Linked DNA regions of Tistrella bauzanensis. The protein of the gene in region 1 interacts with the protein of each later gene in a pairwise test. Links are inferred from orthologs where the notes say so. Each region holds a gene or a part of one and is shown on either strand. Other genes may lie near its edges.

Region 1 (6,265 bases):
CGCATCACGCTGAAGCTGGACGGGGCACATCCCTTTGCCAGTTCCCATCACCAGAAGATCGTGGTGATCGACGACCGTCTGGCGTTCTGCGGCGGAATCGACATGACCGGCGATCGCTGGGACCGGCGCGCCCATGACGATCACGATCCCAACCGGCTGGGCCCCGACGGCCGCCCGCGCGGCCCCTGGCACGATGCCACCAGCGTGCTCGACGGTCCCGCCGCGGCGGCGCTGGCTGAACTGGCGCGCGATCGGTGGCTGGCGGCCACGGGCGAAATCCTGCCGCCGGTCAACGATGGTGTCGACTGCTGGCCAGCCCCGATGCAGCCCGGCTTCCGCAATGTCGACATCGCCATCGCCCGCACGCGGCCGAAGATGGACGGGGTGGAGCCGCAGCACGAGATCGAGGCGCTGTATCTGGATCTGATCGCGCGGGCCCGGCACCTGATCTATGCCGAAAGCCAGTATTTCGCCTCACGCCGCGCGGCGCGCGCCATCGCGGCCCGGCTGGTGGAGGATGACGGGCCCGAAATCATCATCATCAACCCGGTCACCGCCGATGGCTGGCTGGAGCCGGTGGCGATGGACACCGCCCGCGCCCGGCTGATCGAGGCGCTGCGCCGCATCGACCGGCATGGCCGGCTGAAGGTCTATCATCCCCACACCGAAGGCGGCGCACCGATCTATGTCCACGCCAAGATCACCATCGTCGACAACCGCTATCTGCGGATCGGCTCGTCGAACTTCAACAACCGGTCGATGCGGCTGGATACGGAATGCGACGTGGTGATCGACACCGACCTTCCCGCCAATGCCGGGCTTCAGGCCAGCATCGCCGATATCCGCAACGATCTGCTGGCCGAGCATCTGGGCACGACGCCCGAAATGGTCGCCGAACGCCACGACGCCCTGGGCTCGATGATCGCCGCGATCGAGGATCTGCGCGGGCCGGGCCGCAGCCTGCGGCCCTATGAACTGCCTGAGCTTTCGGCCACCGAGATCTGGCTGGCCGATAACGAGATCCTGGACCCGGAAGGCCCTGATGCGATCTTCGAGCCGCTGCACAAACGCGGCCTGTTCCGCAACTGGCGCCTGCCCCGCCGCCTGAGACGGCGGCAGGTGCGGTAAGGCCGGCGTCACGGATCTGCGAAACGCTCGAACCGATATGCAGACCACAGAAAAGGGGTTACGCCATATCCGGCGTAACCCCTTGTTCTAATTTGGTGGGCGCACAAGGGCTCGAACCTTGGACCCGCTGATTAAGAGTCAGCTGCTCTACCAACTGAGCTATGCGCCCGCAGTGCTGCGGTGGGCGGCTTATAGCAAGCGATGGCGGGGCTGCCAAGAGGTTTTCGTGGCGGCTTGCGACGTTTTTTCGACAAGCCGTCGGGCCTGTCCATCCAACGCCCTGATCTGTCGCGACTAATAGCCTTCCAGCCCCGGCTGGCGGCGCAGTTGGACATCGCGATGGGTGTTCACGCAGGCCAGCAGGCCGAAGGCGATCATCAGGGTCAACATTGCCGTGCCGCCATAGGACACCAGCGGCAGCGGCACGCCCACCACCGGGATCAGCCCCATCACCATCGCGATATTGATGAAGTAATACAGGAAGAAGGTCGATCCCACCCCCACCGCCACCAGCCGGCCGAACACCGTGCGGGCGCGCAGCGACACGCTGAGCGCATACATCACCACCGAAATGAATAGGATCAGCAGGGCGATACCGCCGATCAGGCCGAACTCCTCGGCATACATGGTGAAGATGAAATCGGTCTGCTTCTCGGGCAGGAATGACAGATGGCTCTGGGTGCCCTGCATGAAGCCCTTGCCAGTGACGCCCCCCGATCCCAGCGCAATCTTGGATTGGGTGATGTGATACCCGGCCCCCAACGGATCGCGCGACGGATCCATGAAGGTCATCACGCGCTCGCGCTGATATTGATGCAGCATCGTCCAGCCGACCGGCACCATGGCGCCGAACAGCGCCAGCACCACGATAAATTTCCACGCCCGGACACCCGCCGCGAAGAAAATGGCGCCGGCCCCCAGGACAAGCATGCCGGTGGTGCCAAGGTCGGGCTGGCGCAGCACCAGCAGGGCCGGCAGCAACACCATCACCAGCGGTGGCAGCAGGGTCACCGGCCGGCGGATATCCTCGGCGGTGCGGCCATGAAAATACCGGGCCAGCGCCAGCACGATGGCGATCTTCATCACCTCGGACGGCTGAATCTGGAAGAAGCCGAGATCGATCCAACGCTGGGCGCCCATGCCGATATCACCCATGATCTCCACCGCCACCAGCAGCACGAAGGCCAGACCATAGAGCGGATAGGCGAGTTTCAGCCACAGCTTCAGATCGGTCAGCCCGATCACGATCATCAGCGCCGTGCCGATGGCGAAGCGGATCATCTGGGCATTGGCCCAGGGGCTCAGGCTGCCATTGGCCGCCGAATACAGGATCAGGAAGCCGGTGCCGGCCACCAGCGACAGCAGCACCAGCAGGCCCCAGCCAAACGACCGGATACGCTGTGCCAATGTCAGGCGGGCCGGCGCCGTGGCGTCATGCAGGCTCATATCCTGTCTCCCCCGGTGGTCCCGCCACCGGTCCGGCTGGCCACCCGGCCGCCGGGGCTGGCCGGGCGCGTGGCATCAGATGGCGGTGGTGTGGGCGGAGCGCTCCGGCGCCGATCACGCTCGGCGCCAAGCGCTATGGTGGCCCGCAGGATATCGGCCACCACCGGCGCCGCCACGCCGCTGCCGCTGCCGCCATGCTCGATGATGCAGGAACAGGCATAGCGGGGGGCGTGCAGCGGGGCGAAGCCCACGAACAGGGCGTGGTCGCGTTCCAGCCAGGGCACGTCCTCGGATTTATAGCGGCCGCTGTCGCGCTCCGCCCGGGTGATCCGTCGGACCTGCGCGGTGCCGGTCTTGCCGGCGAAGGCATAGGCCGGATCCTCGATCCGGGCCTTGTGCGCCGTGCCGCGGCGATGGTTGATCACCCGCCGCATGCCTTCCAGCACAAGTTCCAGATTGGTGCGGTCGACGCCGATCGCATCCGCCATCTGCAGGCCGCTTTCGGGCATCGGCAGCGGCGTATCGCCGACGCTGCCGTCATCGGCCATCGGCACTGCGGCATTCCACAGGCTCGCCCCTGCCGCGCGGGCATCGTCGATCTCGCGATACAGCCGCGGCACCACCGCCCGTCCGCCATTGGCCAGGCGCGCGGTCATCACCGCCAGTTGCAGCGGCGTGCTCAACACATAACCCTGGCCGATGCCGGCGATCAGGGTCTCGCCCTGCGTCCAGCCACGCCCACGCGCCGCCTGCTTCCAGTCCTTGGTCGGCATGAGGCCCGACTGTTCGCCCGGCAGGCCGATCTGCAGCCGGTGGCCCATGCCAAAACGCTGGCCCATGGCCGCGATCGCATCGATCCCCACCCGGCGGGCGATGTCATAAAAAAACACGTCACAGGACTGGGCGATGGCTTCAACCAGCCCGACCTCGCCATGGCCGCCACGCCGCCAGCAATGAAAGCGGTTGTCACCCATATCCAGATGGCCGGGGCAGAACACGGTGTGATCGCGCGAGATGACGCCCGATTCCAGCGCCGCCAGCGCCACCACCATCTTGAAGGTCGATCCGGGGGGATACTGGCCGCCCATCGCCTTGTTGATCAGCGGCGCCCGCGGGTTCGAGATCAGCTCGGTCCATTGGGCGATCGAAATGCCGCGGTCGAACAGGGTGGGATCGAATGTCGGCACCGAGGCCAGCGCCAGAATGTCGCCGGAATGGATGTCCATCACCACCGCCGCCGCGCTGTCGAAGGCGAGCCGCGCGGTGGCGAAGGTCTGAAGATCGGCATCCAGCGTCAGTTGAACGTCGTCGCCAGCCACGCCCTCGCTGCGGTCCAACTCGCGGATCTCACGGCCGAAGGCGTTCACCTCCACGCGGATATTACCCGCCCGGCCACGCAACCGCAGGTCCGCTGCCCGCTCGATGCCCGATTTGCCGATCCGGAAATCGGGCAGTCCCAGCAGCGGATCGCCATCGAGATCCTTCTCCGACGGTGCGCCGACATAGCCCACGATATGGGCCATGGTCGATCCCATCGGATATTCGCGCGCCAGCCCGACATCGATCATCACGCCGGCCAGATCGGGGCCGTTGACCTCGACCTTGGCGACCTCGTCCCAGGTCAGATTGTCGCGCACCGGCAGGGCCGCAAAGCGGCGACGGCGCTCGGCATCCCGCAGCACCCGGGCCTGCATCTCCTCGGGCAGATCGACCAGTTCCGACAGGCTGGTCAGCACCTGTTGCAGATTGGTTGCCTGTTCGGGCACCACCAGCAGGCGGTAATTCTCGCGGTTCAGGGCCAGCACCCGGCCGTCGCGATCGAAGATCCGGCCGCGCGGCGGCGCCAGCAGGCGCAGGCTGATCCGGTTATCGTCGGCCAACGTGCGATAGCGGGCAGCTTCGGACACCTGCAGATACCACATGCGGGCACCCAGCACGCCGGTCAGCAGCACCTGCGCACCACCCAGAAGCAGGGTGCGGCGGGTGATCAGCCTGTGTCGGTTCTGTTCTTCGCGCATCGGGGCTTCCGCATCATGCCGGGATCACAGGCACGGGCCCAAGGCGGGCCGGCACGCCATGGCGACGTCAGGGATATCAGCGCCGGCGCAGTGCCAGCGCGTGGATCTGGCCCAGCAGCCAGGCTGCCGGCGGATAGGCGGCGACGCTCGCCGCCCACTGGGCGATCGCCGGGGCCGGCGACAGCGCCGTCCAGGCATAGATCATGGTGGTCAGCCAGACGAGGCCGCAGGCAACGAAGGCCACCGCCGCAAACGCCGCCCAGATCAGCAGGAACGATTTGCCGCGGAACACCTTGCGCTGGCTGACCAGCATGCCGCGCACCACCAGCAGCACCAGCGCCGTCTGTCCAAGCGGACCCCAGCCGATGGCGTCCTCGACCAGTCCCAGAATGAACACCGCCCAGTAAGGCAGCCGGTCAGGACGATAGATGCTCCAATACGTCACCGCGATCAAGGCCGCCCAGGGCATCATCGCGGTGCCGCCCAGCCGATACCAGGGGGCAGCGGCCATCAGCACCAGCGCCAGGCTGACCAGAAACGGCACCGCCGCACGCACCCAGTGGTCGAGTTTCTGAAGCAGGGTCTCGTTCATCGCCGCGCGCCCGCCATGCCGCCACGGCGGCAGAGCCCGCCGGTCTCCGCGGCATTGCCGCCACCGAGGGACAATGTCACTCCGACGTCACCTTCATGGGGCCATCGTATTCGTGGAAGCTGGCACGGTCACAGGGACGTCATCCTCAGCGCGCGGAGGTCGGGGCCGGGGTCGGCGGCACAGGCAGGGCCGGAGACGGTTCCGGAACCCTCGCCGGCTCGAATTCGGTGCCGAGCAGGATGCGCACGAAATCGAGCCGCCGCCAATCCACGAACGGCTCGACCCGGGCCATGCCGTCATCGATGGCCATCACCCGGCCGACGGCCAGACCAGGCGGGAACACACCGCCCTCCCCCGATGTCACGACGCGCGCGCCGACCTGCGGCAGGGCATGGGCCGGCAGATAGGCCAGTGCCGGGCGCGACGAATTGTCGCCGGCCAGAATCGCCCGCTGTCCGGTGCCGTCGGCGGTTTCAACCGTCACCGGCACCCGACTGTTCAGGTCCGACAGCAGCAGCAGCCGCGACGAGGTTTCACCCACCTGGATCACCCGCCCGACCAGCCCGGCCGAGGTGACGGCGATGCCGTCACGGGCCATGCCGTCGCGGGCGCCGGCGGAAATCAGCAGGGTGCGCACGAAGGGGCCGCCGGTATCGGCCAGAATGCGAGCCGACAGGAAGCGCTGTTCCGGATCCGGCACCACACCCAACTGGCGCCGGAGCGCGGTGTTCTCGGCCGCCAGCCGCAGGGCAACCTGCTCCCAATGGCGCAGGCGTTCGTTCTGCTCGGTCAGCCGGGTGTTCTCGGCGGCCAGATTGGTCAGGTCGTCGATGCGGTCAGTCAGGCCGGTCAGGCTGGCCACCGGACGCGAGAACAGCTCCAGCGCCGGGGCTGCGGCGTCGGCGATCGTGGTGCGCAGCTGGGTTGCCGGCACGACATCGAAACGGGTCGCGATCATCAACCCCACCGCCCCGATCATCAGCGCACCGAAGGCAAAACGGTGCGCCAGTTGGCGAAGCGGTTGGGCCACGGCGCGGCCATATCCGAAGGGCTTCACGGTCCGATCTCCCCAAAGCAGGGG
Region 2 (6,397 bases), on another replicon or contig:
GCTCCACACAAAAGCGCGGAGCCCGTCGATCACCAGACCGTTCCAGGCGCGCGCACTATAGAACAGGTCGCAGCCCTTCCACAATCGCGCTGTTGCAATCAGGCGACAGGGCAAGCGCATGTCGACGGTCATGTGATGCGGCGGCCCCGTTCAGCCGGCCTGGCCGGTGACCGGATGCTGCGTAACACGCCAGCCACATACTTAATGCCAAGTGCCAACAACGCAGATAAACACATTGAAAGATTGAGCGAGTTGCGCCTATAAGCAAATGAGTCACCCGCGCTGCCGCCCATTCGGATCGCCCGTCCGCGGGCGGCTTTTGCGCCGGTCCGTGATATGCCGCCGGACGCCTCGTGGAGCCGTCACATGTCGTCGCCTGCCGTCTGCACACACCTCCTTCGCCCCGCAGCCTCTCCGGCGCGGCCGCCTTGTGCCGGCCGTGGCGGCGCGGATATGGGCCGGATCGTGCGCAGGCTGATGTCGCTGGTTCTGTTGTCGCTGCTGTGCCTGAGCGGGGTCATCCTGCCGGGTACCGGCGTGGCCGAGGCCGGTGCCGCCGATGTGGCACGAGCGACGGGCCTGCGCTTCGGCCTGCACCCGGATAAGACCCGCCTGGCGATCGATCTGGACCGGCGGGTGGATTTCCGGGCCTTCACCCTCTCCGGTCCCGACCGGGTGGTGATCGATTTCCGTGGCCTCGACTGGCAGATCCTGGACCGCGGCGAGAATGACGGCGCAGGCCTGATCGCGCGATATCGGGTGGGATTGTTCGAGCCCGGTGTCTATCGCATGGTGCTGGATCTGACCCAGCCGTCACAGATCGACGCCATGTTCGTATTGCCGGCCCAGGACGGCATGCCGCCGCGCTTCGTGGTCGACCTGTCACGCACCACGCCCCAGGCCTTCGCGAAAGCGACGCTGAAGGGCGAGCCCGAGGACCGCTTCGACGGCACCAAGGTTGCCGCGGCCTCACCCTCGGCCGCGTCGCAGACCTTGAGCGCCGCGCCGGCGCTGCCCGATGCGGTGAAGCCGCGTCAGCGCGCCGACGGCCGTCGGGTGGTCGCCATCGACGCCGGCCATGGCGGCATCGATCCGGGTGCGATCGGCATTTCCGGCGTTCAGGAAAAGTCGATCACGCTCGCCTTCGCCAAGGCACTGGCCGTGGAACTGGAAAAGACCGGCCGCTACAAGCCGGTACTGACACGTGACCGCGATATTTTCATCCGCCTGCGCGACCGGGTGTCGATCGCACGGGCCGCCGATGCCGAGCTGTTCATCTCGATCCATGCGGACTCGGTGGGCAATCCCCGCACCCGGGGGCTCTCGATCTATACCCTGTCCGAACGCGCCTCGGACGGCGTTGCCGCCGAACTGGCCGACAGCGAGAACAAGGCCGATCTGATCGCCGGCGTCGACCTGTCGACGGAAAGCGCCGAGGTGACATCGATCCTGATCGATCTTGCGCGGCGTGAGACCATGAACCTCTCCGCCCGCTTTGCCGGCCATATCATCGGTCAGGTTCAACCGCATACGGAATTGCTGCGCAAGCCGGTCCGGTCGGCCGGGTTTGCGGTGCTGAAGGCGCCCGACATGCCGTCGGTGCTGATCGAAACCGGCTTCCTGTCGAACCGGCAGGATGAAAAGGTGCTTCAGGATCCGTCGCACCGGTCGCGACTGGTGCGCGGCATGGTGTCTGCCGTCGATCAGTTCTTCGCGGCCGAGCAGACCTGGAGCCGGCTCTGATCTGCGGCGCCCGCGGCGGTCAGGGGCCAGATGGCCGGAGGGCGACCCACGCATCGGCTGGACGACGCCATGCCTGCGATCCTTGCAATGCACGGCACACAGGCCTGCGATTGACGCGGGCGCGCATCGTCGCCACACTCCCGGCCAATCGTCATGCCGGCCGTTCATCATCGGTCGGCAGTGACCGTCAATCATCTGGGAGCCGCCGGCTGAAGCCTGCGGACATGCGCAGCTCATGAGCCTGATCCGCCTGTTCGGTGTTCTTCTGACCGCTTTTATCCTGCTTCTGGTCGCGGGCGGCGCTGCGCTGTATTACGGCGTGACGATGTATGATGGCGACCTGCCGAATTTCGACCAACTGGCCGATTACCAGCCCGCGACCGTGACCCGGGTCTATGCCGGTGATGGCCGGTTGCTGGATGAATATGCGCGCGAGAAGCGGGTTTTCGTGCCGATCGAGGCGATCCCCGAGGTGGTGAAGAATGCCTTCATCGCCGCCGAGGATCAGAATTTCTATCAGCACCCCGGTATCGACGTGGTCGCCATTCTCCGGGCGGCGGTCACCAATATCGATAACATCGCCAGCGATCGCCGGCCGATCGGCGCCTCGACGATCACCCAGCAGGTGGCCAAGAATTTCCTGCTGACCAACGAGGTCTCGATCGAGCGCAAGGTCAAGGAGGCGCTGCTCTCGCTCAGGATCGAGCGTGCCTTCAGTAAGGATCACATCCTTGAGCTGTATCTGAACGAGATCTATCTGGGCTATGGCGCCTATGGCGTGGGCGCTGCTGCGCTGGAATATTTCGACAAGTCGCTGGACGAGTTGACGCCTGAGGAAGCCGCCTATCTGGCGGCACTGCCCAAGGCGCCGAACAATTATCATCCCATCCGCCGCGCCGACGCCGCCAAGGCCCGGCGGGACTGGGTTCTGGGTCGCATGGCCGAGGATGGCTATCTGACGCCACAGGATGCCGAGACTGCCCGGGCCACGCCGCTGGTCACCCGGCCGCGTGGCGGCGAGGATCTGGCACGCGCCGATTATTTTGTCGAAGAGGTCCGCCGCGATCTTGCCAACCGCTTCGGCACGGATGCGCTCTATGAAGGTGGGCTCAGCGTTCTGACCACGGTCGACCCCAAGATGCAGGCGCTGGCCGACAAATCGCTGCGTGACGGTCTGGTGTCCTATGACCGCCGTCATGGCTATCGGGGGGCTGTGTCGACCGTCGATGCCACCGATGCGGAGGCGATGACCAAAAAGCTGACCGATCTGGGCCGCGACCACCCGCTGGTACCAGGTTGGCGCTATGCGGCGGTGGTTGAGGCGTCGAAAAGCACCGCGCGGCTGGCTTTCGCCGATGGTTCCGCCGGCACGCTGGATCTCGACGCGGTGAAATGGGCGCGGAAATACGTGTCGGTCGACCGGCGTGGACCGGCGGTCCGGGCGGTCGACGAGGTGGTATCGGTGGGCGATGTCGTCGCTGTGGCGCCAGCCAACGACCCGACCGAGATCGCGGCCGAAGCCGAACGTCGTGCCGAAGACGGCGAGGCGCCGGCACCGAAGCCCGCCGCCACCGCCCTGAAGCTGGTCCAGGTGCCTGATGTCTCAGGCGGGATCGTCGCCATGGACCCGCATACCGGACGGGTGCTGGCGATGACCGGCGGCTTCAATTTCGCCGCCAGCGAGTTCAACCGCGTGACCCAGGCGCAGCGCCAGCCGGGATCGTCGTTCAAGCCGTTCGTGTATCTGTCGGCCTTCGAGCATGGCTGGACGCCGGCATCGATCGTGCAGGACGCGCCCCTGGCGCTGGAGCAGGGGGCAGGGCTAGAGACCTGGCGGCCGAAGAATTACAGCGGCCGTTTCTATGGACCCTCGACCCTGCGGGTGGGCGTTGAACAGTCGCGCAATCTGATGACGGTGCGTCTGGCGCGCGAGCTTGGCGCCGATACCATCGCCGATCTGTCGCGGCGGTTGAACATCGGCGACTGGCCGGCCTATCTATCGACGGCGCTCGGCGCCGGCGAGACCACGCTGATGCGGCTGTCGACCGCCTATGCCATGGTGGTGAATGGCGGCAGGCGCGTGGAACCGGCGCTGATCGAACGGGTTCAGGATCGCGAGGGCAAGACGATCTATCGCCGCGATCAGCGTCCTTGCGAGGCTTGTTCTGTAGCAGCCTGGCAGCCTGGATTGCAGGCACCGCGCCTGCCCGATGCGCGTGAGCAGGTGCTGGACCCGCGCGATGCCTATCAGCTTGTGCATGTGATGGAAGGCGTCATCCAGCGCGGCACCGGCCGGCGCGCTGCATCGATCGGCAAGCCGCTGGCGGGCAAGACCGGTACCACCAATGACAGCTTCGATGCCTGGTTTATGGGCTTCAGCCCCGATCTCGTGGTGGGCGTCTATGTCGGTTTCGACACGCCACGGTCGCTCGGCGACAAGGAGCAGGGCGCATCTGCGGCACTGCCGATCTGGATCGAGTTCATGAAGGGCGCGCTCAGCAACGCGCCGGCCACACCATTCCGCACGCCGAGCGGTATCAGGCTGGTCCGCATCGATGCCAAAACCGGTCTGCTGCCCGGTCCCGGCACCGCCTCGGTGATCACCGAGGCGTTCAAACCCGGCACCGAGCCGACCACGGTTGCCGGCGAGGCGGCCTATGATGACTATCTGAACGATGTGGCACCTGGCGGCGATGGATCGTCGACCGGTCGCCCGCCCAGCCCCTATGGCGGTGCCAACGTCCCGGGCCCGGGCGGTTTGTACTGAGCGGCGCCGGTTGCCCTGACCGCATCATGGACATGGCGTGAACATCTTGACGGCCTGGCTCCGGCCGTGGCCTGCCCCATCAACAGGAGGACGTGCACATGCGCGCCGAGATCAAGTCGCTGGCCGACGAGATCGAGCAGACCTTCGGGCTGCTGAGGAGGTATCTTTGACTGGGAGAACGCGCTTATTCGGCTCGAAGAGCTGAACGCTCTCTCGGAAGACCCCAAGCTCTGGGATGACCCGGCGCGCGCGCAGAAGGTGATGCGCGAACGCACCCAGCTGGATGGCGCGGTGGAGCGCTATCGCAAGCTGGATCAGGCGTTCCGCGATGATCTGGAACTCGCCGAACTGGGCGAGATGGAAGAAGATGACAGTGTGGTCGACGAAGCGCAGGCTTCGCTTGCCCGGCTGCATCAGGATCTTCTGACCCTGAAGGTCGAAAGCCTGCTCTCGGGCGAGGTCGACGGCAACGACGCCTATCTGGAGGTGCATGCCGGCGCCGGCGGCACCGAAAGCCAGGATTGGGCCCTGATGCTGTTGCGCATGTATACGCGCTGGGCGGAAGGCCATGGCTACAAGACCGAGATCGTTGAAGAAACCGACGGAGAAGAGGCGGGCATCAAGTCGGCGACGCTTCAGATCAAGGGCCAGAACGCCTTCGGCTGGTCGAAGACCGAGACCGGCGTGCATCGTCTGGTGCGGATTTCGCCATTCGACAGCCAGGCCCGTCGTCAGACGAGCTTTGCCGCCGTGCATGTCTATCCGGTGATCGACGACACCATCAATATCGAGATCCTCGACAAGGATCTGCGCATCGATACCTATCGGGCATCGGGCGCTGGTGGCCAGCACGTCAACCGGACCGACAGCGCGATCCGCATCACCCATGTCCCGACCGGCATCGTGGTGCAGTGCCAGCAGGACCGGTCGCAGCACAAGAACCGTGCGACCGCGATGGGCATGCTGAAGGCGCGGCTGTACGAGCGCGAAATCCGCATGCGCGAGGAAAAGGCCCAGGCGGAAGCGGATGCCAAGAGCGATATCGGCTGGGGTCACCAGATCCGCTCCTATGTGCTGCATCCCTATCAGATGGTGAAGGATCTGCGCACCGGGGTTGAAACCGGCAACACCCAGGCGGTGCTGGATGGTGACCTGGATGCCTTCATGCAGGCGGCATTGTCCGCCCGCGTCGAGGGTCGTTCCGGCGATGTCGGTGATCTGGACTGATGCGGTGCCGGCCCCTCAGGCTGGCAGGTCTTCCGGTCATCACGGCCGTGGCGGCGCTTGCTGCCACGGCCGTGCTGTTTTCGGGCCATGGCCGCGCGCAGGACGCATCCCCCGTCCTGGCGGCGGACATGTGTGAACGCGTGATTGCGATCACCGCGTCTCCCGCGCCCGACGCGCCGGAGCTGTTTGGCAGCTTTGCATTTCCCTGTGCCGCCAGTGCCGACGCCGCCCTGCCCGTGGTGCTGATGCTGGCCGGGTCGGGGCCCACGGACCGCGACGGCAACCAGCCGGGATTTCGCACCGACATGCAGCGCGCGCTGGCCGAGGATCTGGCGGGCCGTGGCATCGCCAGTTTGCGCGTGGACAAGCGGGGCGTGGGCGCCAGCGCTGCCGCCGCCCCGGATGAGGCGGCGATGACGCTCGACATGCTGGCGGGCGATGCCGCGCGCTGGACACGGGCGGCGCGCAGGCTGGCGGCGGGTGCCGCTGTCGTGACCATGGGCCACAGCGAAGGCGGCCTGCTGGCCCTGCTGGCTGCCCGCCGCGTGGCAGCCGATGGCGTGATCCTGGCGGCGACGGCCGGAGAGCCTGCCGGGCGCACGCTGGCGCGGCAGATCGATCAGGCGCCGATGGATGACGCCACGCGCAGCCGCGCCCGCC

The links.
Region 2: the proteins of mrdA (region 1) and IEW15_RS10990 interact in binary tests that used the Escherichia coli proteins (3 or more experiments, as listed by UniProt). The link is inferred for Tistrella bauzanensis from one-to-one orthologs.

Annotation. Positions count from the first base shown.
Region 1 is NZ_BMDZ01000017.1:67,112-73,376, reverse strand. The notes cover bases 2,082-5,074. They hold mrdA (penicillin-binding protein 2), read right to left. Parts: upstream 4,593-5,074; coding sequence 2,571-4,592; downstream 2,082-2,570. Other genes in these bases: mreD (rod shape-determining protein MreD), read right to left, coding at 4,669-5,074; rodA (rod shape-determining protein RodA), read right to left, coding at 2,082-2,574. Outside these bases: IEW15_RS09400 (phospholipase D-like domain-containing protein), read left to right, coding at 1-1,128; more of rodA, read right to left, coding at 1,423-2,081; more of mreD, read right to left, coding at 5,075-5,184; rod shape-determining protein MreC, read right to left, coding at 5,330-6,241. UniProt on the Escherichia coli protein: Catalyzes cross-linking of the peptidoglycan cell wall. Responsible for the determination of the rod shape of the cell. Is probably required for lateral peptidoglycan synthesis and maintenance of the correct diameter during lateral and centripetal growth.
Region 2 is NZ_BMDZ01000022.1:48,600-54,996, forward strand. Bases 1,620-4,744 are described here. They hold IEW15_RS10990 (penicillin-binding protein 1A), read left to right. Parts: upstream 1,620-1,978; coding sequence 1,979-4,510; downstream 4,511-4,744. Other genes in these bases: IEW15_RS10985 (N-acetylmuramoyl-L-alanine amidase), read left to right, coding at 1,620-1,743. Also shown: more of IEW15_RS10985, read left to right, coding at 466-1,619; IEW15_RS11000 (alpha/beta hydrolase), read left to right, coding at 5,878-6,397. UniProt on the Escherichia coli protein: Cell wall formation. Synthesis of cross-linked peptidoglycan from the lipid intermediates.